2 linked regions of the Ilumatobacter coccineus YM16-304 genome follow. The protein of the gene in region 1 interacts with the protein of each later gene in a pairwise test. Links are inferred from orthologs where the notes say so. Each region holds a gene or a part of one and is shown on either strand. Other genes may lie near its edges. The genes, in order: YM304_RS05000 and rplK.

What was found.
Region 2: the proteins of YM304_RS05000 (region 1) and rplK interact in binary tests that used the Escherichia coli proteins (3 or more experiments, as listed by UniProt). The link is inferred for Ilumatobacter coccineus YM16-304 from one-to-one orthologs.

What each region holds. Positions count from the first base shown.
Region 1 is NC_020520.1:1,105,467-1,121,307, reverse strand. Bases 6,496-9,251 are described here. They hold YM304_RS05000 (50S ribosomal protein L11 methyltransferase), read left to right. Parts: upstream 6,496-7,294; coding sequence 7,295-8,209; downstream 8,210-9,251. Other genes in these bases: YM304_RS22035 (alpha/beta hydrolase), read right to left, coding at 8,828-9,251; YM304_RS04995 (cupin domain-containing protein), read right to left, coding at 8,214-8,774; YM304_RS05005 (SCO1664 family protein), read left to right, coding at 6,496-7,292. In the rest of the region: YM304_RS05025 (RCC1 domain-containing protein), read left to right, coding at 1-4,430; YM304_RS05020 (uracil-DNA glycosylase), read right to left, coding at 4,465-5,154; YM304_RS05015 (MSMEG_4193 family putative phosphomutase), read left to right, coding at 5,163-5,903; YM304_RS05010 (DUF3090 family protein), read left to right, coding at 5,929-6,435; more of YM304_RS05005, read left to right, coding at 6,417-6,495; more of YM304_RS22035, read right to left, coding at 9,252-10,336; YM304_RS04985 (hypothetical protein), read left to right, coding at 10,401-10,976; YM304_RS04980 (hypothetical protein), read left to right, coding at 11,022-12,023; YM304_RS04975 (electron transfer flavoprotein subunit alpha/FixB family protein), read right to left, coding at 12,121-13,086; YM304_RS04970 (electron transfer flavoprotein subunit beta/FixA family protein), read right to left, coding at 13,089-13,838; YM304_RS04965 (diacylglycerol/lipid kinase family protein), read left to right, coding at 13,976-14,938; YM304_RS04960 (glycerophosphodiester phosphodiesterase), read right to left, coding at 14,999-15,712. UniProt on the Escherichia coli protein: Methylates ribosomal protein L11.
Region 2 is NC_020520.1:871,223-887,061, reverse strand. The notes cover bases 4,822-7,575. They hold rplK (50S ribosomal protein L11), read right to left. Parts: upstream 6,536-7,575; coding sequence 6,107-6,535; downstream 4,822-6,106. Other genes in these bases: nusG (transcription termination/antitermination protein NusG), read right to left, coding at 6,607-7,575; rplA (50S ribosomal protein L1), read right to left, coding at 5,190-5,888; YM304_RS03990 (PKD domain-containing protein), read right to left, coding at 4,822-5,015. In the rest of the region: more of YM304_RS03990, read right to left, coding at 1-4,821; more of nusG, read right to left, coding at 7,576-7,677; preprotein translocase subunit SecE, read right to left, coding at 7,683-7,985; rpmG (50S ribosomal protein L33), read right to left, coding at 8,217-8,381; tuf (elongation factor Tu), read right to left, coding at 8,492-9,676; YM304_RS03940 (GNAT family N-acetyltransferase), read left to right, coding at 10,132-10,683; YM304_RS24535 (VWD domain-containing protein), read right to left, coding at 10,739-15,839. UniProt on the Escherichia coli protein: Forms part of the ribosomal stalk which helps the ribosome interact with GTP-bound translation factors.

The sequences.
Region 1 (15,841 bases):
CCATCGCCGCCAGCCCACCCATCGACTTCGGCCCAGGACGCACCGCCACCGCCATCACCACCAGCAGCGCGCACACCTGCGCACTCCTCGACAACCACACCACCAAATGCTGGGGCAACGGCTTCGACGGCCGGCTCGGCAACAACGCCACCACCACCATCGGCGACGGCACCGGACCCACCATCGCCGCCAGCCCACCCATCGACCTCGGCCCAGGACGCACCGCCACCGCCATCACCACCAGCAGCGCGCACACCTGCGGACTCCTCGACAACCACACCACCAAATGCTGGGGCGACGGCGGCTTCGGCCGGCTCGGCAACAACGCCACCACCAACATCGGCGACGGCACCGGACCCACCATCGCCGCCAGCCCACCCATCGACCTCGGCCCAGGACGCACCGCCACCGCCATCACCGCCGGAGAGTTCCACACGTGCGCACTCCTCGACGACCACACCACCAAATGCTGGGGCTACGGCTTCGACGGTCAACTCGGCAACAACGCCACCACCAACATCGGCGACGGCACCGGACCCACCATCGCCGCCAGCCCACCCATCGACCTCGGCCCAGGACGCACCGCCACCGCCATCACCACCGGGCGCTTCCACACCTGCGCACTCCTCGACAACCACACCACCAAATGCTGGGGCGACGGCGCCTACGGTCAGCTCGGCAACAACGCCACCACCAACATCGGCGACGGCACCGGACCCACCATCGCCGCCAGCCCACCCATCGACCTCGGCCCAGGACGCACCGCCACCGCCATCACCACCGGCAGCTTCCACACCTGCGCACTCCTCGACGACCACACCACCAAATGCTGGGGCAGCGGCTTCGAGGGCCGGCTCGGCAACAACGCCACCACCAACATCGGCGACGGCACCGGACCCACCATCGCCGCCAGCCCACCCATCGACCTCGGCCCAGGACGCACCGCCACCGCCATCACCGCCGGCGTCTTCCACACGTGTGCACTCCTCGACGACCACACCACCAAATGCTGGGGCCGCGGCTTCTTCGGCCGGCTCGGCAACAACGCCACCACCAACATCGGCGACGGCCCCACGCGCTCCGTCGCCGACAGCGCTCCGGTGCCGATCGGCGGCCACACGTCTCGATCGCTCGACGCGGGTAGCGAGCACACGTGTGTCGTGCTCGAAGACGGAGGCGTCGCATGTTGGGGTGCGGCCGGGTCGGGCCGTCTGGGCATCGGTGGCGTCGACGATGTCGGCGACGACCCTGCTGAGGTGTCGGGCGGATTCACGCGTGTCGATCTCGGTTCTGGCGTGACGGCCGATGCGGTCGCTGGTGGTTCGGCGCACACGTGCGTGTTGCTCAGCGACGGGACCGTCAAGTGTTTCGGCTCGGGCGGCAACGGCCAACTGGGCAACGATGCGACATCGAACATCGGCGACGGTGGTGTGAGTGTTGCTGGAAGCAGCCCGGTGGTGCTGGGTGCCGCGGCGCGTGAAGTGGCGGTGGGTGGCTCGCATTCGTGTGCGCTGCTCGACAATGCGTCGCTGAAGTGTTGGGGCGCGAACGGTGCCGGCCAGCTCGGGCAGAACGATGCCGCTTCGCGTGGCGACAGCACCGGTGACATGGCCGCGCTGGCGCCGATTCAACTGGGTTCTGGGCTGACCGCGTTGACGGTCACGGCCGGCGAGAACCACACGTGTGCACTCCTCGATGACCTCGCGGTGAAGTGTTGGGGTGCGAACGCCGACGGTCAACTCGGTCAGGGCGACACCGATGCTCGGGGCGACGCCGGTGGCGAAATGGGGGACTCACTTCTCGCAGTGTCGCTCGGCACCGATCGTGTCGCTGTTGCGGTCGCGGCGGGAGCGAACCACACGTGCGCGTTGCTCGACAATCGCGACGTGAAGTGTTGGGGCAACAACGGCGCCGGTCAACTCGGTCAGGGCGACACCGATGCTCGGGGCGATAACGGTGGCGAAATGGGGGACTCACTTCTTGCCGTACCGCTCGGCCAGAAGGCAACCGCGATCGCAGCAGGCTCGTTCCACACCTGTGCCTTGCTCGTCGATCACTCGGTGGTGTGCTGGGGTGGCGGAGCAAACGGTCGACTCGGCCACGGCGGCGGCGACAACGTCGGCGACTCGCCCGGTGAAGTCGCCGCTCAGATTCCGGTCGACCTCGGCGCCGGTCGGCGGGCGGTGGCGATCACCGCCGGCGACGCTCACACGTGTGCGCTGCTCGACGACCAGACCGTCAAGTGCTGGGGTGACGGCGACAACGGACGGATCGGCCAGGGCGACACCGTCGACCTCGGTGACGGGCCCGGCGAGTTGGGTGACGACCTGCCGCCCATTCGGATCAGCGCCGACACCCGCGTGCTTTCCGTGGCGGCGCCGCCCGCAGCTCCGACCGCGGTGACACCCGCCTACAACCCGACCTCGTCGGACATCGCTTTGTCGTGGACGGACCCCGGCGACGACGGTGGCGCAGCGATCACCGGCTACATCGTCCAGACCTCGACCGATGCGTCGACGTGGACCACACGAGCGACCACGGCATCCGCCACTACCAGCGAGAACATCGCGGGTCTCACGCCGGGCGTGCCGCAACGCTTCCGCGTCGCCGCCGTCAACGGTGTCGGGCAAGGGCCGTGGTCGATGAGTTCCGAACTGTTCGTGCCGTCCGAACCGCCGACGGTCATCATCGCTGCGGCCGCCGCTCAGTCCGACCCGACCAACGCCGACAGCGTCGACTTCACCGTCACCTTCGACACCGCCGTCACCGGGTTCACCGCCGACGACATCATCCTCGACGGCACCGCCGGAGCGGCCATCGCAGCGGTCTCCGGCAGCGGCGCCACCTACACGGTCACGGTCTCCGGCATGTCCAGCGACGGCACCATCACCGCGGAGGTGCGTCCACTCGCTGCGCTCACCAGCAACGGCCAGGTCAACCCCCTCGGCTCCAACGTCGCCAGCATCAGCCGCGACGCCACCGGGCCGGTCGCCACCGTCGCGCTCGAATCGGGCCAGGCCGCGACGACCAGCGACCTCCCCGTCGAGTTCTCGATCACCTTCGACGAGAACGTCACCGGGTTCACCTCCGACGACCTCGCCGTCGGAGGCACCGCCGGCGCGACCACCGGCACCGTCACCGGATCGGGCGCCACCTACACCGCCGCCATCGCCGACGTCACCGGCAGTGGCACCGTCACGCTGACCGTCGAGCCGGGAGCGGTCACCGACGCGCTCGGCAACTCATCGACCACCATCGTCACCACCGGCACCGTCACCTACGACGCCACCCCCGTGGTCTCGTCATTGTCGCCGTCACGGTTCGTCGACACCCGACCCTCCGGCACCACCCTCGACGGCCAGTTCGAAGCCGCCGGCAAACGCGACGCCGGATCCGAGTACACCGTCCAGATCACCGGACGCGGCGACGTCCCCGACGGCGCCGAAGCCGTCATCATCAACGTCACCGCCATCTTCCCCGAGAGCGTCGGCTACGTCACGGTCCACCCCTGCGTCACACCGCTCCCCACCGCGTCGTCGCTCAACTACACCGCCGGCGTCAACCTCGGCAACGAGATCATCGCCCCGCTCTCGGCAACCGGAACCATCTGCCTGTTCACCTCGGCGGCATCGCACCTGGCCGTCGACGTCACCGGCTACGTCGCCAACGGCTCCCCGGTCACGCCCATCACTCCTGGCCGGTTCCTCGACACCCGACCCTCCGGCACCACCATCGACGACACCGCCGTCGGCGGCACGAAGCCCGCCGCCGGTTCCACCACCACCATCCCGATCGCCGGACGCGGCGACGTGCCGACCGACGCAGCAGCCGTCATCGTCAACATCACCGCCATCGGCGCCGAAGGCACCGGCTACATCACCGCCCACCCCTGCCTCGACACCCCACCCAACGCGGCGTCACTCAACTACGTCGCCGGCACCAACCGAGGCAACGAGCTCATCGCCACCCTCGACGAATCCGGCGACCTCTGCCTCTTCACCTCCACCACCACCCATCTGTCAGCCGACGTCGTCGGCTACCTCCCCGCCGGCACGACCGTGACCCCGAACGGCCCAGCCCGACTTCTCGACACCCGACCCTCCGGCGTCACCATCGACAGCGAGCACCAAGCCATCGGCAAACGCACGGCCGACGACGAATACACGCTCCAGATCAGCGGACGCTCGAACGTCCCGACCGACGCAACCGCCGCCGTGCTCAACATCACCGCCATCGCGCCCGAAAGCACCGGTTTCGTCACCGTCCACCCCTGCGAACCCACGCTGCCCACTGCGTCGTCGCTCAACCACATCACCGGCGTCAACGGCGGCAACGAAATCATCGCCCGGCTCTCCTCCGCCGGCACGATCTGCCTCTACACGAGCAGCAACACCCACCTCACCGTCGACATCGTCGCCCACATCACCTGACACACCGAACGCGCATCACCCGGCGGCGGAGCGCTCAGACGCCGTCGGCGATGGTGCGGGCTCGGGCGAACACGTCGTCGAGCATCGGTTCGGTGAGACGCTTCGTGAACGTGTTCTGCTGGCTCACGTGATAGCAGCCGAGCAACATCGGCCCGTCGGGAACCTGCACCTCGACGCCGTGACCGAACTTCGGCTTCGGGCGGATGCCGAAGTGCCGGAGCGCAGCGTCGAAACCGAAGGTGCCCAGGCAGATGATGACCTTCGCTTCGGTCAACGCGCCGAGTTCGCGCACGAGAAAGGGCTGGCAGGCGTCGCGCTCGTCGATGGTGGGCTTGTTGAGCGGTGGGGCGCACTTGACCGCCGAGGTCACCCATGCGTCGGTCAGCGCGAGGCCGTCGTCGGCCGACACCGACTCCGCCTGATTGGCGAGACCGGCTCGATGCATGGCGCGAAACAGCCAGTCGCCGCTGCGATCGCCGGTGAACATCCGGCCCGTTCGGTTCGCTCCGTGAGCGGCCGGAGCGAGGCCGAGAATCACGATCCGGGCGGCGGGATCACCGAACCCCGAGATCGGTTTGCCCCAGTAGTGGTCGTCGCGAAACGCGGCTCGCTTCTCGACCGCCACCCGCTCGCGCCACTCGACGAGACGAGGACACGCACGGCAATCGTGAATGTCACGTTGGAGGACGACGAGCGGAGCCACGGCACTCGACAGTAGATTCATTGGTGCTCATGACGACAAACAACGCACGCAAGCAGGCTCCGGCACGCAAGAAGGCCGCCGCCAAGCCCGCCTCGGCACGCAAGAAAGCGGCGCCGAAGGCGGCCGCTGCGAAGCAGGCCGCGCCGGGAGCGACCACCATTCTCCTCGTTCGACACGGCCAGACGCCCACGACGGGCAAGGTGCTCCCCGGCCGCGCCAAGGGCCTGCATCTCGCCGACGAAGGTCGCAAGCAGGCCGAGATCGCCGCCGAACGCATCGGCGCGCTGGGCAAGGTCGACGCCGTGTACTCGTCGCCACTGGAGCGGGCGAAGGAGACCGCAGCTCCGATCTCGAAGGCACTCGGCCTGCGGACGAAGGTCGATCGCGGCCTGTTCGAATGCGACTTCGGCGACTGGACCGGTGCCGAGTTGAAGAAGCTGATGAAGCTGCCCGAGTGGCAGACCGTGCAGCGTGCCCCGTCCACGTTCCGGTTCCCCAACGGCGAGAGCTTCACCGAGATGCAGACCCGCATGGTCACCACGCTCGACCGGCTGCGGCTCGCTCACCCCGGCGGCACGATCGTGTGCGTCAGCCACGCCGACACGATCAAGGCAGCCGTTGCTCACGCCCTCGGCACGCACATCGATCTGTTCCAACGCATCGTCATCAGCCCGGCCTCGGTCAGCGCACTCACCTGGCATGCCGGTGGACCGATCGTGCTGGCCGTCAACTCGACGGGCCGACCTCTGACCGAACTCCGTCCCGCGTGACCGGAGCACTGGCGAAAGGCGACCGATGACCGTTTTCTACGAGTTCGACGAAGTCGACATGTTCACCGTGGGCACGATCGGCCAGCCCGGCTCGCGCACGTTCTTCCTGCACGTGCGCGCCGACGGGAAGCGCATGGCGGTCAAGTGCGAGAAGCAGCAGGCGGCGGCGATCTCGCAGTACCTCGAGAAGGTGCTGAGCGACCTGCCGCCCGTCGAAGACCGCCCGATCTCCGGTGCGATGGAACTGAACGATCCCGGCGAGACCCTGTTCGTGCTCGGTCCGATCGGGCTCGGCTACGACCGCTCCAACGACAAGGTGCTGCTGCAGCTCGAAGAGATGGGTGAACTCGACGACGACGGCGAGGTCATCGACGACGAGAACCGCGGGCACGTCCGGATCTACATCACCCGCGGGCAGGCCGCCGCGTTCGCCGCGCATGCCGGCAACGTGATCGAGTCGGGTCGCCCCGAGTGTCGCTGGTGCGGAAACCCGATCGATCCCGACGGCCACCCGTGCCCGCGGATGAACTGAGCACCGTGCCCGCCGACGACCCCGGCCCGACCGACCACGACGCGCCGCCCGATGTCGATGACGGCGAGTTCGACGAGTTCGACGAGTTCGACGACGAAGACGATGCCGACGAGGAGCCGCGCGGCGTGGAGCTGCGCGTCGACGACGTCGACGACCAGGTGGAGCATCTTCTCCGGGGCGAGATCGAGGTCGAGGGCCGGATGCCCTACAGCTCCAACGGCACGTTTCTCGTCCACGTCGTGCACGACGGCAAGTCGCACCCGGCCATCTACAAGCCGACGAAGATGGAGCGGCCGCTCTGGGACTTCGAGCCCGGCTTGCACCGGCGCGAGGTCGCGGCGTACCGGTTGAGCGAAGCGATGGGCATCGGCATCGTGCCGACGACGGTGCTGCGCGACGGGCCGATGGGCGAAGGCTCGGTGCAGTGGTTTGCGGTCGCCGACCACTCCGAGCACTACTTCACCATCTACGAGAGCATGCCCGAGCTGCACGACCGGCTCCGCGACTTCGCGGCGTTCGACGTGCTCGCGAACAACACCGACCGCAAGAGCGGGCACTGTCTGCTGATCCCCGAGCACGGCGACACGCCGGCCAACGTCTGGGGCATCGACCATGGTCTGTGCTTCGCGGCCGAGTTCAAGGTCCGCACGGTCATCTGGGAATTCGGCGACGAGCCGCTCCCCGACCACATCATCGACGCCGCGAACCGGCTCGTCAGCCGGGTGCCGCTCGACGTGGCCGCGCTGCTGAGCGACAGCGAGGTCGAAGCGATCCAAGGGCGCGCTGCGTGGATGGTGAAGGAACGACGGTTCCCCACCGACCCCACTGGCCGCCGCTACCCGTGGCCACTGGTCTGACGATGACGACGGCTTCCGGCGATCAGCCGCCGCTCGACGGGCTCAACACCGACGGGCTCGACCTCGGCGGTACCGAGACGATCATCGGCGTCACCGTGCCGAGCGCGCTCGGCGACATCGTTGCGGATCGCTTCTGGCAGCTCGGAGTCCGAGCCGTGAGCGAGGTCGACGTCGGCGATGGCCTCGTCGAGGTCTCGTCGTCGGTCGGCAACGAGCAGGCCTCGGTCGACCGCGCGATCGCCACGTTCGATGCCGACTGGTCGGTGCGCGTCACCTCTGCACCCGTGGCCGGGGCCGACGACTGGAAGCAGTTCGCGCGACCCGTCGAGTACGCACCGGGCGCGTTCATCGTGCCCTCCTGGAACCCCACGCCCACCGAGCCACACGTCGAGCGTGTCACCGTCATCGAGCCGGGCAGCGCGTTCGGGCTGGGCGACCATCCGACCACCACCGGTTCGATGCAGTTGGTCGCCGACGTGCTCAGCGGTGCGGCACGTGACGACGAGTCAGCGGTCGAGAGCGTGCTCGATGTCGGCTGCGGGACGGGCGCGCTCGCGATCCTCGCCGCGCAGATGGGGGTCCCGACCATCAGGGCGATCGACGTGGCGATCGCCGCCGTCGACGCCACGCTGCACAACGCCGACCTCAACGACGTGGCCGGCCGCATCGACGTCGACACCACACCGATCGCGGCACTCGAGCGCACCTACGACCTCGTCGTGGCGAACATCCTCGCCCCGGTACTGGTGTCGCTCGCCGACGACCTCGTGCGCCTCACGGCACCGGGAGGTTCGTTGATCATCAGCGGCATTCTCGAGGAGCGCCACGATCATGTCCTCGCGGCGCTCGCTCCACTCGCGCCGTCGCAGTCGGTCGTCCGCGACGGGTGGATCACGATCCGCCTCACGCACCCCTGACCGGTCAGTCGAGCGGCGCCGGTGGCGGGCCGAGCACCTCGATGCCGTGCGCTGCGCACACCGCGGCGACCTCCACCGGGTCGATGTCCATCGGCGCCGGCAGGACCGGCTCGTCGGTGTGATCGCCGAGCGCAGCGACCATCTGGGCGAACTTCGGCGGGGTGCTGCGTGACGCAGTGATCGACACCATGCGGGCCGTGTCGGACAGCACCTGGAACGTGTGCGGCACCCCGTGGGGCAGGTGCACCGTGGCACCGGGCCGAGCGACCGTCTCGATGTCGCCCGATCGGAACACGATCTCGCCGTCGAGGATCACCATCATCTCGTCTTCGTCGTCGTGCTGGTGCAGCGGCGGACCGAACCCCTTCGGCGCCACGAACTCGACGGCGCTCATCGCTCCCCCAGCCGTCGCGCCGATCTTCGTCGTGGCCAGATTGTCGAGGAAGTGATGATGGACGCCCTCGTCGCGCTGCAAGACGTACGGGCGGGACGGATCGGGCAGCACGTGCGCCGTGGTCGTGTGGGTCGTCTGGGCCGTCTGAGTGGTGTCGTTGCTGTTGCTCATGGCCTGATCATCCAGGCCGACTCTTTCGAAATCCTTCCGACGGCGCTGGACGGTCAGCCGGGAGCGGCTGCGCGCCACTCGTCGCGCGCCCGTCGTGCGGCCGCGTCATCGCCGGCGGCCTGGAGCGCGTCGACGAGGGACGCGTGTGCGAGTTCGTCGGTGGGGTCGGCGACGAGCACGCGTCGAGCGAGGTCGATGGCCTCCGACGTGTCATCGGCGTCGATCGCTGCCGTGATCCGACGGTGCGCGGCCGTCGTGAAGATCGATCGCACCCGTTCACGCATCGGTGCCGCCCAGTCGTCGTAGCGCTGCTCGGGCAGGAACTCGCCGTAGTGCTCGACCACCGTGGCGTCGGAGCCGGCTGCAGCGGCATCGAGGTAGTCGAACAGGTCGACGCGTACCTGGTCACGATCGAGCGCCACGGAGTCACGGTCGGCCCGCACGCCACCGCCCAAGACCTTGCGAACGGCCGACAATTGCACCGACAGACGCGCCCCGAGCCTGGTCCGATCCGTCTCGTCGGGCCACAGCAGATCGAACAGTTCGTCACGTGTCACCGGCGCCCCCTCGGCGACGACCAGTCGCTTGAGGAGCACTCGTGCCCGCCTCGATCCCCACGACGCAGCATCGACCTCGACGCCCCCGACCTCCACGGCGAAGCGACCGAGCGTCGTCACCTTCGGCGAGCGCGGCCCCTCGTCGACCGGTCGCTCGCGAACGGTGCCGGTCACCCATCGTTCGACCTCGGTCATCCACGTGTCGATGTCGCCCACGAACGCGAAGTGGTCGGCACCGTCGAGTTCGACGAGCGTCGCGTCGCGAGCGAGGCCGACCAACTCGTGGGCGTACTCGACCGGCATGGCCGTCTCGTCGGACCGGTGCAGCACCAGCATGGGCGCCTCGATCTCGCCGACCACGTCGCGGACGTCCATGTCGAGCATCTGGGTCATCAGGTCGAACACGCCCTGCGCCGACGCTGCGGTGCGTTCGTAGCGCACGAACCACTCGATGAACGCGCGGTCGCCGACCTTCGATGGAGCGAACAACCCGATCGACGACGTGTCGGGGGTCCCCCACGCGTCGGCGAATTTCCGTCGCTTCTCGATCTGATCTCGCCGGACCTCCGGGTCGGCCGCGAGCTCGCTCGGCACGACGCACGCGCCGGTGCCGTGGAGGATCAAGCTCTTCACACGGTGCGGATACGTGGCGGCGAACAGCAACGCCGTCGGTCCGCCTTCACTCTGCGCGAACAGGTGGGCCTGTGCGACACCGGCGTCGTCCATCACCGCTCGCAGATCGTCGACGCGCGTGTCGAGACCCGGAACCTCGTCGCCGCGATCGGAGGCACCGGTGCCTCGCTTGTCGAAGTGCACGTAGTGCGCGAACGATCCGAAGCGCTCGAGCATCGCCCGGATCTCGTGCCACTCCCAGGCCGTCTCGATGTTCTGCGCCGCAGGCGGGATCGCCACGATCGTCTCGTCGCCATCACCCCAGGCCTGCCACGCCAAGCGGCCGCCTGCGACCTTCGCGAAACGCACCGCCGGAACGGGCATGGCTGCCATGCACATCGAGTGTAGAAGGCCCGGCCGAAAGGATTCCCGAAGGGTCGCCGCCGATGATCGCGGCATGATCTCCTCACGACACCGCTCGACCACACGACACACCGGCACGGCGATCGGCCTGCTCGGCGTGGCCCTCGCACTCGTCGGCTGCGCCTCGGACGGCGAGGACGGCAGCGCTGCGACCGTCACCGATGCTGTGCACGACGGCCCGCTGCCGGTCACTGCGATCGACTACGCCTACACCGGCGTGGTCGATCGCGTCCGGGCCGGAACGACGCTCACGCTCGACAACGCGAGCGCGACGGAAGTCCACGAGATCGTGGCCATTCGGCTTCCCGACGACGAGACTCGCCCGGTCGACGAACTCGTCGCCCTTGCGCCCGACGAACTGGCTGCCTTCTTTCCGCTCGTCGAGACCGTGCTCGTCGCTCCGCCGGGCGAGGCCGGCTTCCCCGTGGAGGGCACGGGCGTGCTCGCCGAGCCGGGCCGCTACGCGCTGCTCTGCGTCATCCCGACCGGAGCGGTTCCCGACGACTACCTGGCGGCAGCTGCGGCCGCCGATGGTGAGCCGCCGCAGGTCGACGGCGGGCCACCGCACATCGCGAGCGGGATGTTCGCCGAGGTGCTCGTCGTCGAGTGATCATCGCGTCGCTCCCGCAGGGTCACACCGTGGCACACTGCGGGAATGGACGAGCCGCACGGGCCCGACGAGCGCCTCGACATGCTCGTCCACCGAGGCGATCTCGACGGCCTCGTCCGCATGATCGACGACCGCTGCTCGAGCCGCGACTGGGCGGGCCTGCTCCGCCTGCGCGACCGTGCCCGCCAGGCCGTCGACACCGGCCGGCAACTCTGGCCCGCCGCCACGCTCGCCGAGTACCGCCTCGCGTTGCTCGCCACTCCCGAGTTCGTCGCCGAGGTGCTCGACGAAGCCGACGGTCTGTCCGGACGCTTCACGATCGGACCGCTCACCGAGGTGGCCGCGCAACGCCACAGCTGGGGCGACCTCGGGCCGCTCCTCGAACGCGGACCACGAGCGGCGTTCGTCGCCCACGAACGCGTCATCCGGGGCGAACCCGTCGACGACCTCGATCTCCCCGACGTCCTCGACATCCCGCTCCTACTGCACTCGTGGGAGCCGACCTACGAACTCGCCGTGTACGGCGACAACGACGCCGAGTTCCCCATGCCGGAGCTGCCGGACGACTGGTCGGACGTCGAGGTCACCGCCGACGCCGAAGTGCTCGACGACGACGTCGAACTCGCAGTGCGCCAACTCCTCGAACCGTGGACGACGAGTTCGAACGGGCGAGCAGAAGTGGTGTGCGTCGACGGCGACGCCGGCGCCGCGATCGGAGCCCTCGGCGTGCGGCGCGCCCGCATGGCCGAACTCTCGGCGCAGGAGGCGATCGCCTGGATCGCCTGGGCCGGAGCGAGCGGGGGTGCCCACGGACGCCGCCGTGGTGCTGCCTCCGGACGCTTCGGGGCGTGGTGGCTGCTCGCTGCGTTCGGTGACCTCCTCGACGACTGGCCGCCCGACCCCGACGAACTGGGCGAACTCGCCGACGACCTGCGCTGGTACCGCTGGAACGCCTACGAGCCCGACGTCGGCTGGACGCTGCAACTCGCGATCGAAGATCCCGAAGAAGGCGTCGCCTGGGCAATCACCGCCCAAGACACCCACTGACTGAGCCGAAAAAGCAAGGAGCCAGACCCGCTGCACGGGCCTGGCTCCTCGGTTGTTCGGTGGTTCAGTGCTCAGCAATTGCTGAGGCTGGAACGACTCAGCGGGCGGCCAAAGCCTCCAACAGTTGCGGGAGGACCTTGTGCACGTCACCGACGATGCCGAGGTCGGCAACACCGAAGATCGGTGCTTCCTTGTCCTTGTTGATCGCGATGATGTTCTTCGAGCCCTTCATGCCCACCATGTGCTGCGTCGCACCGGAGATACCGGCAGCGATGTACACGGTCGGCTTGACGACCTTGCCGGTCTGACCGACCTGGTAGCTGTACGGAACCCAACCGGCGTCGACGATCGCACGAGAGGCGCCAGGGGCACCCTTCAGGACCGACGCCAGCGTCTCGATCATCTCGAACTTCTCCGACTCGCCGAGACCACGACCACCCGACACGACCACAGCGGCCTCGTCGAGCTTCGGTCCGGAGGTCTCTTCGACGTGCACCGCGGTGACGGTTGCGCCGCCCGTGGCACCCAGATCGGGAACCGGAGCCGACACGACTTCGCCGGCAGCGCCGACGCCGCCTGCGGGCTCGAAGCTCTTCGGGCGGAACGCAGCGATGAACGGGCCTTCACCGGTGAAGGTGGAGGTGACGATCTTGGCGCCACCGAAGATCGGCGTCTGCACGCTGACCGAGTCGCCGTCGACCGAGATGTCGGTCGAGTTGGTGAGCACGGTGCGGTCGAGCTTGACCGAGAGACGCGACATGACGTCACGGCCTTCGTAGTTCTGCGGGAACATGATGAGGTCGGGCGAATCGCCGCCGTCGATGACGGCCTTCATCGCAGCCGACACCGCGGCACCCGGAAGGGCGCCGGCGAGGTCGCCGGTCTCGTAGATCTTCGCCGCGCCGTGATCGGCGAGGGAAGCGGCGGCGTCACCGGCCGAACCGGCGACGAATGCCGTCACGGTTCCACCGAGCGAGTTCGCCTTGGTGAGGAGTTCGAGCGTGCCGGTCGAGGCGGTTCCGCCGTCGGCCTGAGCAAACACCCAGATGTTGTCGATAGCCATGATCAGATCACCTTCAGGTTGTCGAGGAACTCGACGATCTTGTTGAACGACTCGCCATCGTCTTCGATGATCTCGCCGGCCTCGCGGGCCGGGGCATCTTCGACGTTGGTGATGGACTGTGCCCAGCTGACCGACTCGATACCGAGGTCGGCAGCGGTGACGGTGTCGACCGGCTTCGACTTCGCGGCCATGATGCCCTTGAAGCTCGGGTAGCGGGGCTCGACGACGCCAGCGGTCACCGAGACCACGGCGGGGAGCGGGCAGGTGACTTCGTCGTAGCCCGACTCGGTCTGACGGTCGACCTTGACGGTCGAGCCGTCGACGGCGATCGTCTTGGCGAACGTGACCGACGGGAGACCGAGGACTTCGGCCATCTGCTCGGGCACGGTGCCGGTGTAGCCGTCGGACGACTCGGTACCGGCGATGATGAGGTCGTAGTCGCCGGCCTTGCCGACGGCGCCGGCGAGCACCTTCGCCGTGGTCAGTGCATCGGCACCGGACAGCGAGGGGTCGGAGACGAGCACAGCCTTCTCGGCGCCCATCGCGAGAGCGGTGCGGAGACCCGACACTTCATCGTTCGGGGCCATCGAGACCAGCGTCACGGAGCCGTCGCCCGCAGCACCGACGAGCTGCAGCGCCATTTCAACGCCGTAGCTGTCGGACTCATCGAGGATGAGCTTGCCGTCGCGCTTCAGCGTGTTGGTCGAGGGATCCAGCTCACCCGGCAGCGCCGGATCAGGGATCTGTTTCACACACACGATCACGTTCATAAGGGCACCAAGTTACCGCCCGGTCAACTACGTCCCCCAAATCGTGCGCAGGTGACACGCGTCCTACACACGCCTCACGGGTCGGGGTGGCGGCGAGTACCGTTGCCAGCTTGCGGATCATGCTCATCGTCAACTCGTTCGCCTCGTCGGTGACCGCGCGCAACACCGTGGTGGTGCATCGGCGCCTGAGCGAAGGCGTGCTCGAGCCACACGCCGGTCGACGACGGGCGAAGCACGAGGTCGAAGTGGTCGAGACCAACCGACGCGGGCACGCGACTCGGTTCGCCCACGACGCGGCCCGCCGCGGCTTCGACGTGGTGATCGGATACGGCGGCGACGGCACGCTCAACGAAGTGGCGACCGGAATCGCCGGGACCGACACGGCACTCGGCGTGTTGCCAGGTGGCTCGACCAACGTGTTCGCACGCACGCTCGGGTTGCCCAACGACCCGGTCGAAGCCGTCGAACACCTCGTCGCCGGCATCGACGCCAACGACGTTCGCCCCATCGGTCTCGGTCAGGTCAACGGTCGCTACTTCTGCTTCCACACCGGCGTCGGGTACGACGCAGCGGTCGTCCAGAAGGTCGAGACGCACGGCTCACTCAAGCGTTGGCTCGGTCACCCGCTGTTCATCTACGCGGGCCTGTCGACGTGGCTCACGGGCTACGACCGCAAGCGCCCCCACTTCTCGATCAGCGGTGGTGACGCGCCCGACGAGCCGAACGGCTACTTCACGATCGTGCTCAACACGAACCCGTACACCTACCTCGGCAACCGACCGCTCGACCTCTCCCCCGACGCCGGACTCGACCAGCCGGGTCTCGTGGCGATCTCGTTCACCACCATGAAGGCAACGGCCATCCTGAGTTCGCTCGCCGGCGCGTTGAAGGGTGGCGGCGTCAAACCCTCCGACCACCTCGACGTTCGCACCAACGTCGAGCGACTGGTGCTCGAACACGACGAACCGTTTCCGTACCAACTCGACGGTGACGCGCTCGGCGAGACGACTCGACTCGAGTTCCAGCACGTTCCCGACGCCGTGCGACTCGTGTTCCCGGCGACACCCGGCGGCCAGGCGTAGCGCCGCGGACACCGGGCGGGCCCGACCGCCACTCAGGCCGCGGGCGGCGAGCCTGGCTCCTCAATCGGTGCGGAGGTTCCAGGTCGGCTGGACGAAGTCGTCGGCGACCCGTCCGAGCGCGGTTCGGGCGACGTCGGGAACGTCGGTGCACACACCGTCGACGCCCATGTCGCTGAGCTCGATCAGTCGAGCGGGTTCATTGCAGGTCCAGACGTTGACCGCCAGCCCCGCGTCATGTGCCGTAGCGACGCGCTCGGCATCGAGGAGTCCGTGCCACGGGTGCACCGCCCGGTGACCTCGGTCTGCGGCGGTCTGGATCACCTCGTCGGTCAGCACTTCGACGAGGTACGCCGTGGCGAACTCGGGTGCGACCAGGCGGCAGTGATCGACCGTCTCGATCGAGAACGACGAGATCAGCCAGCGGTCGAGGCGATCGCCGTCGTGGCGGCGCATGGCCTCGATGATCGGCGCCACCATCGACATCGTCGGATCGAACCCGCCGTCGTCCACCGAGTTCTTGATCTCGACGTTGATCAGCATCCGCTCGCCGCACGCCTCGAGCACGTCGTCGAACGACGGCATCGCGTCGAGCGCGTCCTGCTCGTCGGGCAGCGGGTTGTGGAACACGACGAGCCGCTGGGCGCCGTGCCCGTCGGGCGCCGAACGAACGTCGAGTTCGACTCCGTCGGCGCCCATCCGATCGGCGGTGGCAAAGGCCGCCGGGGTGTTCTCTGGTTCGGCGACCGACGCGCCACGGTGTCCGACGATGTTCACCCTCGGAGTATGGCCCAGACCGCGGACGCGACCGCGCGAGCGACGCCAGTTGACAACTCGCGACCGAAGAAGGCTGGGCGGTCATGCGTCACACAAAGTGGCCCTTGCGGGGACGGAAGGTCGCGCCTA
Region 2 (15,839 bases), 230 kb from region 1 along the record:
TCGACCGTCACCTCACCCGAGCGCGTTTCAGCGAGACGAGCCGGCGTCAACGAGGCGAACGATGGTGCCGACTTCAACCAGGCGTTGACGTCGATCACGAGATCGGTGTCGGCGAACGTGAAGATGCAGAGTTCACCCGCGTCGTTCAGCTTCACGATGCCGGAGTTGCCCGCGACCACGCCCGCCCGATAGTTGAGCGACGACGTCAGGGGTTGGTCGTCCCCACACGGGAAGAGGGTGACGTACCCGACGCCCGACGGACGGATGGCCGTGACGTTGAGCGCGACCGCGGCGGCACCGCTGCTCACGCCGCCTCGCCCGGCGATCTGCACCTTCGTGACCGAGCCGGCCTCGAGCCGACCGACCGCCTGGTGCTCGCCGTCGACGGTGACCTCGCCCGTACGTGTTTCGAACACACGAGCCGGCGTCAGCGGGAACAAGGCTGCCTCTCCGACGACCGCCGAGGTGGCGAGGATGACTTCGGTGAGGTCGCCGTGGAAGTTCCGGATGGGCGCTGCGAGCTTGACCGGGTCGAGCGACACGATCGTCGCTCGCTCCTCGTCGACACCGCCCGGGTCGAGGATGATCTCGTCCCCGACCTCGAAGTACGCGCTTCCGGAAGCGTGTGACAGGTTCTGGCGGGTCGTGAGATCGAGCCCGGTCGAGCCGGGTTCGGCGCTCGACAGGAGGTAGCCGAACGGTGCCATCGACAGCGTGTCGTCGACCACGACGTCATCGAGTTCGACGGGGACCCATCGACCACCGAGCGCCCCAGCGGGCACCGAATAGTCGGCACCGGCGGCTTCGAGGTCGGCGATGATCTGGTCGAGCGCATCGATGACCGCGTCATCGGTCGCCGCGGCGCTCGCGGCGGCCGGCGACACGACCTCGATGGCGTCGTCGGTGGTCGCTGCCTCGGCACCGATCGGAGCGAACGACTCCGCCCCGCCACCGTCAGCCTGATACATCTCGAGGTTGCCGTCGTCGGTGGGCCGAAGCGCAGGCGCATCACGGCTGGTTTCGAGTTCGGTTCCGTCGAGTTCACGCACGATCTGACGCAGCGTCGCCAGGCTGAACAGGGTCGGGATCCGCTCGACGAGTCGGCGCCTCACCCGGGCCAGCTCCTCGAGCAGTAGGGCCGACCACGGTCGATTGGGCGAGCCGAGTTCGGTGAAGATGCCACGGAAGAACGCATGTGCTTGCTGGAGTTCGCCGAGCTGTGCGGACGGACCGCCCTTGAGCGTCGACAGGTTGTCGTCGAAATAGGTGGTGACGAGTCGCTGCTGCGGCGTCATGGCGAGCATCGTCTCCTTGCCGGGGGCGTCCACGTGCGCCGACAGGAATTTGCGGCGCAGCTTCTCCCGGTCGAAGATCGTGAACGACTCGCCGTGCTGCATGCCGACCAGCGACCGCATGGCCTCGTAGACCTCGAGCCGTTTGGCCAACTCCGCAGGGTCGCCGTTCGCGCCCAGGACCTTCCCGTCCGGCTTCAGGATCGCCACGAAGTCGATGTCGCCGGTCACGTCGAGGAAGCGGTTCGTGTCGGGGTCGAAGAGCTTCACCTCGAACAGCGCCCGCCCGTTGACCGACTCCGCCTCCTTCAGCTCGATGGGCCGGTTGGGCTCGTGGCGCATCGTGCCGTTCTGGACGCCGTTGAACTCCGGATCGAAGTCGACCTTCACCCCGACCGGGTCAGCCCCGGGAATCGGCTGCCCCGTCTTCGGATCGATCGGAGGGGAGAGCGCCTTCTTGTATTCGGGCCCGAGCTTGACCCACTCTTCGACGCGAGTCTCGACACGGCTCGCGATCTGACCGCGCAGGTCGTCGTACTCGGGGGTTCCCGGGGACAGGCCCGGCCGCTTCTCGGCGAGCACGCGATCTGCATAGCGCTCAGCAGCACGCCGCTGCGCTCCGGCATCGGGGATGAACGGGATCGGCGGCTCCATGTGCACGACCTTGGAGTCGTACTTGCGTGGGTAGTCGAGAAAGTCCATGTCGATCTCGTTCACCCCCTTCGCCTTGATGCCCTGCGGCTTCGGCAGCGCGATCCCGTCCTCGATCAGCTGGATCGACTTCGGCGAACGCGAGCGGAACATGATGTTGACCGCATACTCCTTGCTGATCGCTGCGAGCATGCGGAAGTTGTCGGCGCTCAGTCCGTAGCTGTCGCGCCAGATCCGTGCGTGGGTCGTCACATCGAGTCCGGCGGGCATCACGTTGCTCTCGGGAACGGCCCGGTGTCCCTTCGATGCGATGACGTCGTCGACCTCGTCGAACGCCTTGTTGGCACGCTCGGCCCACGCCTGCTGCAACTTGGTGCGGATCGGTCCCTCGCCCGCTGCGACCGCTCGCGACACCTTCGCGACGGCACGAGCGGCGACGAGCGCTTCGAACACCATGTCGATGTTCTCGCCCGCGATCTCGGCGACCTCACCGAGGAACGCCGTCGCACCGCGCTCCCAGGCCGCCACCAGGCGCGTGATCGCGCTGTCGATCGCCTCGCCGACCATGGCGCCCAGCTGGGCCAGCGACACGTTGCGGACTGCTTCGACGCCGGCGTGCCACATCGCTTCCATTTCGGCGACGATCTCCGACACGATGGCTTGGCGGGCGGCCGAGTCGCTCTCGAGGTACGCGAACGTCGTTCCGAGCATCCATCCATACGCCGCGGCGGGAGCCTTCGCGAGTGTCCATGCGATCTGCGCGAGCGAACCGAATCCTCGAGCGGCGGTCTCGACGCCACGGACGAGCTTGCAGCCGACGTACTCCGCCGCCCAGAGGAGGTCCTCGTCGCACGTGATGAAGTTCGTCGGTTCCTGCTCCGGTTCGGGCACGCGCCCGAGCGTGACGTCGTGCTTGCGGTCGAAGCCGTCGTCGTCGATGAAGTCGATGACGAACTCGTCCATCGGCGTCCATGAAACGGCGCCGCCCTCGGCCACCTCTTTGACCGAGACGAGCGCGTTGTACTCGACGCGGAATCCGGACGACACCGTCGCCTCCATCGTCTCGGCCACAGCGACGAGGTCGATCGACGCTCCGGGAGCCAGTTCGAACGCCGTGATTCCGGTGGCGCTGGCGCCGCCCGCTCCGAAGAACCCGCCGCCGGCGTTCAGTTCGTAACTCGTGCCCTCGAATGCGGGGCCGTACGACGGTCCGATCACGAACGAGATCGTCTCGGGCTCGTCGGCGTCGTCGGTGACGTTCGTGAAGTTGCCGTTGATGCGCACCGGTGCGCCGGACCGGAAGCTCTGGCTCTCGACCACGTCGATTCGCACTTCGAGCATGACCTGGTCGACGACTTTGACCGTCTCGGTTCCTCGCCCGGTCACCGTCGCGCCCGCCGCGTTGCCCGTGACGAGCATCGACAACTCGACCTTCAGCTGTTCGTCGGCGCGGTAGCTCCAGGTGAGGGTCTTCTCCTCGTCGGGCGCGAGGTCACCGAAGTTCGACTCGTCGGGTGTCGTGCCGGGATCGTCGACGGGTGCTGCGATCTCGATGAACTGCACGAACAGGTCGTCGGTCTGCGACGTGACGATCAGCGGGCCCTTCCCCACATCGGTGATCGGCTGTTCGGTCACGTTCTTCACGGTCACGTCGACATCGACGAAGTTTTCGTCGTTCTCGTCGATGATGCCGTCATCGTTGGTGTCTTCGAGTTTCGAGGAGTCGGGGTCGGCCTCGATGGTGACCTGCAGTCCGTTGACACTCGTCTCGAACGACCCGGTCCACGGTCCTGCCGGATCGCCGAGGATGTCGTTGGCGTTCCAGACGGACCGAATCGTTGCGCGCCCAGCGGCGATGGCTCGCACGCGCACCTCGAATTCGTCGGTGTCCCCGACTTCGTACGTCTTCGGGGACAGATTCGGCGGTGTGCCGACGAACTCGAACTGAGCTGGGAGCGAGAGCAGATTGTCGACGGGGGCCGCCTGTCGCAGGTTCCCGACGCCGTCGGTGACTTCCAGATGGACCCGCACGTCGAATTCGTCGCCGATGTCGTAGCGGTTGCCGTCTTTGCCGGGACCGAACTCAGCGTCCGGATTCGACACCGTCAGCCGGAGGTCGGGAGCCGCGATGTCGATCCACTCCGACGCGGTGAGTACCTGCCCCTCCTGTGCACCGCGCATCGTGAGCGTCACGCGGTAGTTCCCCAGCGCGTCGTAGACGTGTGTGGGCTCGGAGCCTTGGACGACCGCCGAGCCGTCACCGAAGTCCCATTCGTAGGTCGTCGGCCCGTCGAATGGGATCGACGTGTTGTCCATGCGATAGCTGAGGCTGTTCCCGAGCTGATCCGGTTCGAACGACGCGCGAGGTGCCAGGTCACCTTCGACCGGGATCCAGCCGTAGCGGGTGTGCCGCTCGAGCGTGGCCCAGTACTCGTCGCAGCCATAGCCGTTGCCCGGCTCGATGCATTCGTCGACCGAGGCGCTCGCCAGCAGGAAGGTGGGGCCGGCGAGCCGATCGATGTCGACGGTGTCGATGTAGAATTCGCACCGAGCCGCGACCGGGCCGCGCACCGTCCAGAACGTGTCCTCTGTCGGCCCTCCGGCTGCGTAGGTGCTCCCCAGCTCGCCTCGGCACGAGCCCTGACGCTGCGCCGAGTAGGTGCCGACCGACCCAGACGTGCTGAAGCTTCCCGAGCACGACCGAACGTCGGTCGGGTCGTTGTCGTACAGGTACACGCACCGGACGATCGACGGGGAGTACACCTCGTAGTAGCACCCGGTCGACACGTAGCTGGCGCACGGCGCGAAGCCGATCTCGCCGGCATCGATGACGAACGACGAGTCGGATGCGAAGGTTCCCGTCGCGATGCCACCCAGCTCGCCGGGTGCGCAGCCGAGACCAGCGTTGTCGTTCTCGTCGTAGACACACGACGGAAGCGGCGACGTGGGGGCGGGGACGGCCTGGACCACCCCGGCCGGTGGAGCGGCAACCGTGACCACGAGAGTGGCGAGGAGACCGAGCACGGTGGCAATGGCCAGGCGAGCGCGCCCGTGGCGTCGTCGAGTCAACATGACGTTCGTTGTAACGAACCGCCGATAACAGCCGACCAACAAGAACGCCAACCTGACCACACAGCCCGGAGCGATGCGGCCGGGTTGGCCGAAAACGCAGAGATCCCGGCGGGTCGCTGCGCTGTGCAGCAACCGGCCGGGATCTCGAAAGATCAGGTCGTGATCAGCGTGTGATCAGTCGAGGCTCTTCTTGAGGCGCTGGATGTCGATGCGGACACCCGGGCCCATGGTGGCCGAGGTGGTCACCTTCTGGATGTAGCGGCCCTTCGCCGATGCTGGCTTGGCACGGTTGAGCTCTTCGATGACGGCGTAGAAGTTCTCGGCCAGCTTGTCGACCTCGAAGCTCGCCTTGCCGATCGGGACCTGCACGTTGCCGTAACGGTCGGTGCGGTACTCGACCTTGCCGCCCTTGAACTCTTCGACGGCCTTGCCGACGTCGGGGGTGACGGTGCCGGTCTTCGGGTTGGGCATGAGGCCACGGGGGCCGAGCTGGCGGCCGAGACGACCGACGAGCGGCATCATGTCGGGGGCTGCGATGACGAGATCGAAGTCCATCATGCCGCCTTCGACCTGCTCGAGCAGATCGTCGGAGCCGACGATGTCGGCTCCGGCTTCGCGGGCGGCGTCGGCCTGCTCACCAGCGGCGAACACGGCGACGCGGACGTCTTTGCCGGTGCCTGCGGGAAGCGCCACGGTGCCACGCACCATCTGGTCGGCCTTGCGGGGGTCGACGCCGAGACGGATGACGAGGTCGATCGACTCGTCGAACTTGGCGGTGGCCGTGTTCTTGGCGTGCGTCACGCCTTCGACGGGTGCGTAGAAGTGGTCACGATCGAACGTCTTGAGTGCGTCGTCGTATTTCTTGCCGGACATGGTGTGTCTCCCTCAGTGGTGAGTCCGCCGGTCGAGGTGTTCCCGGTCGAGACTGTGGTGGTTGAAAATGGTGTTCGGTATTCGTTGGAGGCGGAGGCCCGATCGAGTGCAAACTGCGACCGGATCTCCGTCAGCGCCGAAGGCGCTTCGGACCGTCAGGTCCGAGAAAGCAGCGACAGCGACGGAGTCGCTGTCGACGGCGAAGCCGTCGGCCGGCGTCAGCCGACTTCGATCCCCATGGAGCGAGCGGTGCCTTCGATCTGCAGCATGGCAGCTTCGATGTCGTTCGCGTTGAGATCGGGCATCTTGATCTCGGCGATCTCCTTGACCTGAGCCGGAGTGATCGAGCCAGCGACCTCGGAACCCGGGTTGTTCGCTGCCTTCTCGAGACCAGCGGCCGCGCGGATCAGCGTCGACGCCGGCGGGGTCTTGAGGATGAAGTCGAACGTGCGGTCTTCGTAGATCGTGATCTCGGTCGGGACGACCGTGCCAGCCTTGTCTTCGGTCTTGGCGTTGTACGCCTTGACGAAGTCCATGATGGCGATGCCGTGCGGTCCGAGCGCGGTACCGACGGGCGGAGCGGGGCTCGCCTTGCCGGCTTCGATCTGGATCTTGACGACCGCTGCAACCTTCTTCTTGGCCATGATGTTTCTTCTCTCGTGTTCTCGTCAGGGGGTGGGTGGATGCAGGAAAGCTGCGTGGTTCGGAGCGTGGTCGCTCAGAGCTTGGCAACCTGGCTGAAGTCCATCTCCACCAGGGTTTCACGACCGAAGATGTTGACGAGCACCTTCAGCTTCATATGGTCTGCATTGATCTCGGCGATCTCGCCGGTGAAGTCGGCGAACGGGCCTTCCTTCACGCGAACGCTCTCGCCCTCTTCGTAGTCGAGCTTCGCCTTGCGACGAGGTGCGGCTTCGACGCCTTCGGTCTTGGGCGACAGGAAGGTCTTGACTTCACGACGTGAGAGCGGCGTGGGCTTCTGGCCCTTGGCAGCCTGGCCGACGAAGCCGGTGATGCCCGGCGTGTTGCGCACGCAGTACCAGGACTCGTCGTCCATCCGGCAACGCACGAGCAGGTAGCCCGGGAAGACCTTCTTCATGACGGTCTGCTTCTTGCCGTTCTTGTACTCGTCGACTTCCTCCATGGGGATGACGATCTCGTAGATCTTGTCTTCCATGTTCATCGACTGGATGCGAGCGTTGAGGTTGGCCGTGACCTTCTTCTCGTAGCCGCTCTGCGTGTGGACCACGAACCACTTGCCGGGGCGCTTGTTCGGGTCGTCGTACGGAACTTCTTCGACGTCGTCGGCCTCTGCGTCAGCTTCTGCTGCCTGAGCGTCGTCGTCCGACGAGGCAGACTCGTCGCCGGCGCTTCCGGCGTCGCCCTCCGACTTGCTGTCATCGCTCGCGTCCGCGGTTGCGTCGTCGGTGGCCTGGTCGTCCGCGGTGGCAGCTTCGTCACTGTCGGCGTCGACGTTGGCGGTGCCGGTCGGGAGCAGGTCGGCAGCGCTGTCTTTCGACATGCTGTCGGCGGCGACGAGGTCTTCGTTGCCGTCACTGATGACGGCGTCGCCGGTCGGGAGGAGATCGCTGACCGCGTCGGCGGTGACGGCTTCGTCGCTGGCGCTGACGGTGAGGTCTTGCTCGTCGGGGACGTCGTCGACCGACGGCTCCTCGGTGAGGGCCGCGGCAGCACCTTCCATCGAGGCGGTGGAGTCGTCGACGGCGGCGCTCGCTGCTTCGAGCTGCGCTGCCAGGTCGGCGAGGCTGTTGCTGTTGTTGTCGGTCATGTCAATCAGGATTTCTGTTCGTAGAACCATTCGCCCAGAAGGCCGAACAGGTAGTCGAGACCGCCGACGAGCGCTGTGTAGATGACGACGGTGATCACGACGATGATCGAATACCGCTTGACCTCGGGGCGCTTCGGCCACGCGACCTTGCGCATTTCATCGCGAACTTCGCTGAGGTACTGACGAACACCGACCCGGTCCTGACGCTTCTTGGGCTGCTGGCGCGGGGCGCGCTGAGCCTTGCCCTCGTCGTTGAGCGCGCCCATCTTCTTCAGCTGGCGCTTCTGCTCGCGGTTCAGGTCGTCCAATGACACGATGTTGTCTGCGATTTCTCGATCGTCGATCCATGCCGAGGCATGGTTGGTTACTGGCAGGGCAGGAGGGACTCGAACCCACGACCGTCGGTTTTGGAGACCGATGCTCTAGCCAACTGAGCTACTGCCCTCTGGGAGGAGGCACCAGGGTACCAGCGCCTCCAGAGACTCACCGTCGGCCGTCGGCACACCGTGTTGTCGGTGCATGACGGCCGCAGAGGTAGATCAGCGAGTTTCTTTGTGTGTGGTGTGCTTGCGCTCGTTGCTGCAGTACTTCTGCATTTCGAGGCGCTCACGATCGTTCACCTTGGACTTCATCGTGATGTAGTTGCGCCGCTTGCAGTCGGTGCACTCGAGGGTCACCTTGACCCGCTTGTCACTCTTGGCCATGACGGCCTCGCTTTCTTACTTGCAGTTCCAACACTCGAAGTCGAATGGTGGATGACAGACAGCGGCCGGCCCGGGCGAACCCGAGCCGGCCGTTGACTGGTTCGAATTGATTACTTGTGGATCTTGGTGACGCGGCCGGCGCCGACGGTACGGCCACCTTCACGAATGGCGAAACGAAGACCCTCGTCCATCGCGATCGGCTTACCCAACTCGACGGTCATCTCGACGTTGTCACCAGGCATCACCATCTCGGTACCCGACGGCAACTCGATCGTCCCGGTCACGTCCGTGGTCCGGAAGAAGAACTGCGGACGATAGTTGTTGAAGAACGGCTTGTGACGGCCACCCTCGTCCTTGGTCAAGATGTACACCTGACCATCGAAGTTCGTGTGCGGCGTGATGCTGCCGGGCTTGCACAGCACCTGACCGCGCTCCACGTCCTCTTTGTCGATACCACGAAGCAACGCACCAATGTTGTCGCCAGCCTGACCCTCATCGAGCAGCTTGCGGAACATCTCCACACCCGTACACGTCGTCTTCTGCGTGTCACGCAAACCAACGATCTCGATCTCATCACCAGTGTGAACAATGCCCTGCTCGACCTTGCCCGTCACGACCGTGCCACGACCCGTGATCGTGAACACGTCCTCGATCGGCATCAAGAACGGCTTGTCCAGATCACGCTCAGGGTTCGGAATCGACGCATCACACGCAGCCATGAGCTCCATGACCTTCTCCTGCGCATCCGCATCACCCTCGAGCGCCTTCAGCGCCGAGACATGCACGACCGGAGCATCATCACCCGGGAACTCGTACTCGGTCAGCAACTCACGAACCTCGAGCTCCACGAGCTCCAACAGTTCTTCGTCGTCGACCATGTCGGACTTGTTGAGCGCACACACGATGTACGGAACACCAACCTGACGAGCCAACAGCACGTGCTCACGCGTCTGGGGCATCGGACCATCAGTCGCAGCAACCACCAGGATCGCACCATCAACCTGCGCCGCGCCCGTGATCATGTTCTTGATGTAGTCAGCGTGACCCGGCATGTCGATGTGCGCGTAGTGACGGTTCTCCGTCTCGTACTCGATGTGCGAAATCGAGATCGTGATACCACGAGCCTTCTCCTCAGGCGCCTTGTCGATGCCCTCGAAATCGGTGAAATCCGCAAGACCACGATCAGACAACGTCTTCGAGATCGCAGCCGTGAGCGTGGTCTTGCCATGGTCGATGTGACCCATGGTGCCGATGTTGACGTGCGGCTTGTTCCGCTCGAACTTTGCTTTGCTCATTGCTTTCCTCGCTCCTGAGGGTTCCTGTGATTGGGATCTTGATTTGGTAGCGGCGGTCGGACTTGAACCGACGACCTTCCGATTATGAGCCGGATGCTCTGACCAGCTGAGCTACGCCGCCAAACATGGTGTGGGATTGCGTGTTCGGTGATTTGACTCGTCACCGGGTCACCCCGGCCACTTGGTCGAGCCCTCTGTGAGAATCGAACTCACGACACCAGCCTTACCATGGCTGTGCTCTACCGACTGAGCTAAGAGGGCGTCACAACCGAGCGCCGAAGCACTCGATTCTGCCGTTGCTGGTTATGTGGTTTCCGCCGACTGTCCCGGGATCCGGGGCAACCTTCGGGACCGCTCCAGCGTTGCGGCCAGCCCGAGAGTGTATCGGCGAGGCGGAAACAACCACCGCGAACTTTCGCCGTTCGCGCGGTGTTTGCCCAGTAGTTTCACAGGCGATGTCCGTCGCACCCTCCGAATCGCCTCAGCCGCTGGTCAGGGTGCGCCTCGCTGTCGTCGACGACGCCGAGGCGATGCGCACGATCTACAACCACGAGGTCGAGAATCACACGACCACGCTCGACCTCGTCCCACGGACGCTCGAAGCTCAGCAGGACTGGATCGCGCAGCGCTCGGGAGCGTTCTCGGCGGTCGTGGCCCAGCTCGACGATGACGACCAAGAGCACGGCCGAGAACACGGTACGGTCGTCGGCTTCGCGTCGTTGTCGCCCTACCGCGAGCGGGCCGCGTACAGCACCACGGTCGAGAACTCGGTGTACGTGTCGCGAGCGCACGGCGGACGCGGAATCGGCCGAGCGATGATGGACCACCTGATCGAGGTCGCTCGCGATTCGGGGTTCCATTCGATGATCGCCCGGATCGAAGCGTCGGGCGAGGCCTCGCTGGCCTTGCATCGTGCGTGTGGCTTCGAGCTGGTCGGCATCGAACGCCAGGTCGGACGCAAGCATCGCAGGTGGCTCGACATGGCCGTGATGCAACTCATGCTCTGACATGCCGGCTGCGTCATCGGGTGTCAGACACCCGATGACGCAGCCGGTGGGAGCATCAGAAGTCGATCGGTTCGCCGACGCATTCCGCATCGAGCAGATTGAACGGCGACTCGTCGACGCCGCCGGCGTACGTCACGCCGTAGCCGTAGTTCGCGTCGACGGCGTTCGGGTCGTAGAAGTCGTACGTCTCGAAACCGACGATGAGGTACCCGTAGCCGGCCGGCACCGCCGACGCGAAGGCCCAGTCGTCGCCGGTCAGTTCGTCGTAGTTGGTCGGCAGGACGATGGTCGAGGCGACTTCGAGGTCGTTCGACGGATCGCCGTCGGTCACGCTGTCCTGGTCGACGTACGCCGTCAGACTCGCCCGGAACATGAACGGCATCCCTTCCGACTCGCAGTACGTGTTGTCGGGATCGGGGTTGAACACTTCCGTGGTGCCGCTCCATTCGAGACGGTCGTCGCTGTGCTCGATGTCGACATCGAGCACGTACGGCGCCGTTTCGAACCGGACGTCGAAGGTCCGGCGGTACACGGTGTCGTCGGCGCCGTCGGAGAAGGTGACCACCACTTCGACGAAGTCGGCGATCGGGTCGACGATGGAGTCGCCGGTGTAGTCGCCCGCCGGATCGAAGAACACGTAGGGCACCGCGGCCCTCGACTCCTCGTACCAGTCGATCGGTCCGAACCCGTAGTCGTCACTGCTGTAACCGACCACTTCGATCGTCGGGTCAGCGACCCCCACCGAATCGGTGATGACCCCTTGAACGGTCACGGCGAGACCGCCCGCCGTGGTGAAGTCGTGAGTGTCTGTGGTGAGCCCCGGACTCGACGTGATCGCGATGTCGAACGGGTCGGTACCCGGGAGGTCCGGGCTGATCTCGACCGACGCGGTGCCGGGCGGCAGGAACAGTTCGAGCTCGTAGTCGCCGTTCTCGTCGGTGTACACGTCGATCTCGTCGAACGTGTCGAGTTCGTTGTCGCCTGCGTCATCGGCCACGACCGACACCGTGAAGTACTCGTCGACGAACGCAGTGCCGCTGCTCGCGTACGTGACGGTGCCGTCGAGTTCGAGCGAGGTGGTCTGCGCGTCGAGCACGTCGACGGTGTTCTGGCCGGGCGTCGTGTCGACGACGACCGAGAAGCGCTCGTACGGATCGGAGTAGAAGCCGCCGAGGAGGATGACGGCGTTGACCGTCTCGGAATCGGACGCCACGGCGAAGGTGGTCTCGTAGTAGCCGAACTCATCGGGGTAGACGGCCACGTTGCGTTCACCGAGGTTGGTGCCAGGGGAACCCTCGGTGGACGACATGTACACGTCGATGTTGGTCAACCCGGTTCGAGCGACACCGCGGTACTCGATCGTGCCGCTCAGCGTGACCGTCGTGGTCAGTCGATCCCACACGAAGGTGAGCGGGTTGTCACCGTCGACGAGCGTCTGCGTCCTGACGGCCGGGATGTCTTCGGCCGACACCCAACTCGCGTTGATCCACTGGACGTCGACGGTCGTGCCGACCCGATCCCGTGGGGCCAGGATGGTTCCGGCGATGTCTCCGTTGGCCTCCGGGGTCACGCTGACCTGAGCGAAGCCGCCTCCACCGAGCCGCAACAAAGCGTCCTCGTCGAGTGGATCACCGTCGCGGCGGAGGTTGCCGGTGATGACGATCTTCGGCGGGTCGTAGTCGTCGTCATGGACGATGGCGTTGACGCCGTCGCCGATGGCCGCCGACACCTGGCGGACGAGGTCGCCCGAGTTCGGTCCGATCCGCGTGCCGTGGCCGACGACCGTCGCGTTGTCGGGCACGATGAAGAAGGTGGTGAAGTCACCGTTCGCATCGGGAGAGATCGTGTAGCTGGTCGAGAAGTTCGACTGCGCGTTTGCAGCGATCCGACTGTCGACGTGGAACTGCTGCGCAGTGGTGACTGGAACGGTGGTGCCCGAACTGCTGTCGGTCAGACGGCCGGTGACCAGCACGCCGCGCCCGCGTAGCGCCACGTCGAAGTCGAGCGCGTTGCCGCCGGCACCGAGGCTGCTGAAGATCTGTTCGGGGTCCTCGGCGGTGTACGGGCCGATGCCCGTACGAACCAGCACGCGCACCGAGTCGACCGTCGACGGCGTGAGGAGGTCGAAGCTGTACTGCCCGTCGACGACGTCGGCGACGACGAACCGACCCCAGTTGACGCCCGGATCGTTGTCGGACACGTAGAACTGCAACGGCACCGGATAGTCGCCTCCGCTGATCGTGGCGGCGCCCGACACGGTGATCGACTGGACCACCACGACCGGATCGAACGTGACGGCGTTCGGACCGGCGACGAGGCCGGTTTCGGTCTGCTCGGGCCACAGCGACGCGTCGGGACCGATGCGAGCGGTCAGCGTCGCTTCGGTCGCCCACATCGGGAGCAGCAGTTCGAAGTCGTAGGAGCCGTCGGTGTCGTCGGGATCGACGACCACGTTGATGCTCCGGTTCTGGCTCGCACCGTCGGAGGCAGCCACCACGACGGTGACGTTGCCCGACGGCGAGCCGACGCCATGCGTCATGGTGCCCGACACCTCGAGCACCGGGCGGAGCGAGATCAGTTCGACCGACACCTCGTTCGATCCGCCGACGAGCGGATCGATGGTGGCGCTCGCCGTGCCGTCGTCGGCGTCGGACACCGAGACGTCGACGTCGATGGCCACGGCGTCACGCAGCAAGGTCTCGGAGTACGCGAACGACCCGTCGACCGGATCGATGGTCACGTCGACCGAACTCGACACCGATCCCCCACCGTCACGCGACACGGAGAGGTCGATCGTCGCATCGCCGGCGATCGGCGCGCCGTTGCGGGTCGCGACACCGTCGATCTCGATGATCGGCGGGTCGTAGACCTCGGCGAAGGCCACCTCGTTGTCGCCAGGCGTGAGCCCGGTGAAGGTGCGCACGACGGGGCTCTCACCGGGAATACCGACGAGCCACGAGAGCAGGATCTCGTTGGTGTCGCTGCGCTCACTGAACGCGAGTTGGAACTCCCCGTCGACCACGTCGACGACGTCGTCGTAGGTCGCCACGACCGTGCCGTCGTTCTCGCGCAGGATGCTGCGGATGGTGGCCTGGCCCGTGAACGGGCCGTCGGCGTCGGCGAGTACGCCGGTGACGTTCACGTCGACGGGCAGCGCGGCGTCGCCGTCGAAGTCGACCACGGTGGTACCGGTTTCGATCGTCGGCACCGCGATCGTCGGGTAGTCGATCGGATCGGCGCCGATCTCGGCCACGATCGACGCCGACGTCGAGGTCTCCGGGATCTCGACGACGAACGAGTACTCGCCGTTGAACGGGTTGACGAAGACGTCACGGACGATGACGAGGGTTTCGGGGGCTCCGCTCGTTCGTGTCGCCTCGACGGTGACCACGAACCGCTTCGAGCCGCCGACGAACGCGCCGTCGGCGGTCATCACGCCGCTCACGTCGAGCCGGTGCGTGATGGCATCGGTGGAGTAGGGCACCACCGTCGGTGTTCCGTCGTCGGCGAGTCCGCTGAACGCTTGCAGCGTGCGATGCGCCCGCCATGGCCCGACGGCTGCCGACACGGTGCCGCGCACGGCGGACGGCGGCGCGACGTGGCCGACGGAGTACGTCCCGTCGCTCCCGACCGGTGCGTACACGGTGGCGAGGTCGACCAGATCGTCGTCGCCATCGAAGTACTCCACCGTCAGCGGCCGGTTGCCGGTCGCGGCGGCGGAGTCGATCTCGAGGGTGCCGGTGAAGGTCACGCCGGCCGCATCGACCGTCGGGTCGAAGGCCACGGAGGTGACCCCCGACGGCTGCACGGCCGAGCGGGTGGTCGGACGGGCGGCGACGCTGAAACCGGCGCGCGCCGTGATGTCGACTTCGTCGACGCCGATCGGCAGATCGGTGGCGAAGCTGTAGTCGCCGTTGGCGTCGGACGTCGCCGCCACGATGGTGGCGTAGCTGGCGTCGGTGGCCGCGACGTCGAAGTACGTGTTTCCGGAGATCGGCACGCCGTCGCCCGTGATGCGACCCGACACCGCGACCGACGGGCCGTCGACGACCACGTCGAACGGCACGAGATTCGTCCCGTCGACGAGCCCCGTCGGGTCGATCGTCGGGTAGTCAGCGGCGATCGATCCGGCTGCTGCCGTGACGTTCACGGTCGTGACGCCGGCCGGCAGGTCGAAGGTCGCGTCCCAGTCGCCCGAACCGTCGGGCCAGATCCCCACCGATTGACGCGGATACCCGACCGCGTCGACCCGCAGTTCGAAGCGGTTGGGAACCTGGCCGTTGACCGACGCCGATCCCGACAGCACCAGGCGCGGCGCGCTGACGACGATGTCGAGCGGCACGTCGTTGAGCCCGCCGGAAGGCGCGTCGAACACGCTGGTGACGACGTTGGACGGGTGACCGCTCGTTCCGACCAACTCGACGCTCGTCGTGGTCGACGCCACGTAGGTCTCGACCACGTAGCTGCCAGACGCGTCGGCTGCAATCGGAAGTGTCTGCGTCGACGGCGTGGCGAAGCCGGGGCGCGTCGCCCTGACGGTGACCGAGCCGACCGCGGGGTCGCCGTTGTAGCGCAACTGTCCGGCGATGCGCAGCAACGGCGGGTCGTACGAGCGTGTGAAGTCGAGTTCGTTGAGACCCGGAACCAGGTTCGGGTAGGTGGCGGTCTCGTGGTCGTGGTCGATGCCGATGCGCCACACAACGTCGAGTTCGGTCACCGCGAGCGGCAGGCCGACGACCTCGGAGTAGGCGCCGGTCGCATCGGGCACGACGGTGAGGCGAGTGCCGACCACCTTGTTCCCATCGACGTCGTCACCGACCAACTCGAGCGTGGTCGGTGTGGTCACCGGCTCGTTGCCCGATTCCAGGGTGCCGCTCAACTCGACCACCGTGGCGGTCGCTGCCGGGATGACCAGCGCGATCGGACCGACGCTGAGCTGACCGGTGAACGGCGCCTTCTGAGGCAGCGGCACGACTGCGGAGGCTGCCACGTCCGTCGAGCCGACGGCGCGAGCCACCACGTCGACGTCGTAGGGGTACGTCACCTCGCTCGGAGGGTCGCTGAGCGGGTCGGGTCCGGTCGTGCAGCGCCAGTTGCCCACCGTGTCGGTGGTCGTGACGCAGTCGACGAGGCCAGGGGCGCTGGCCTCGACTTCG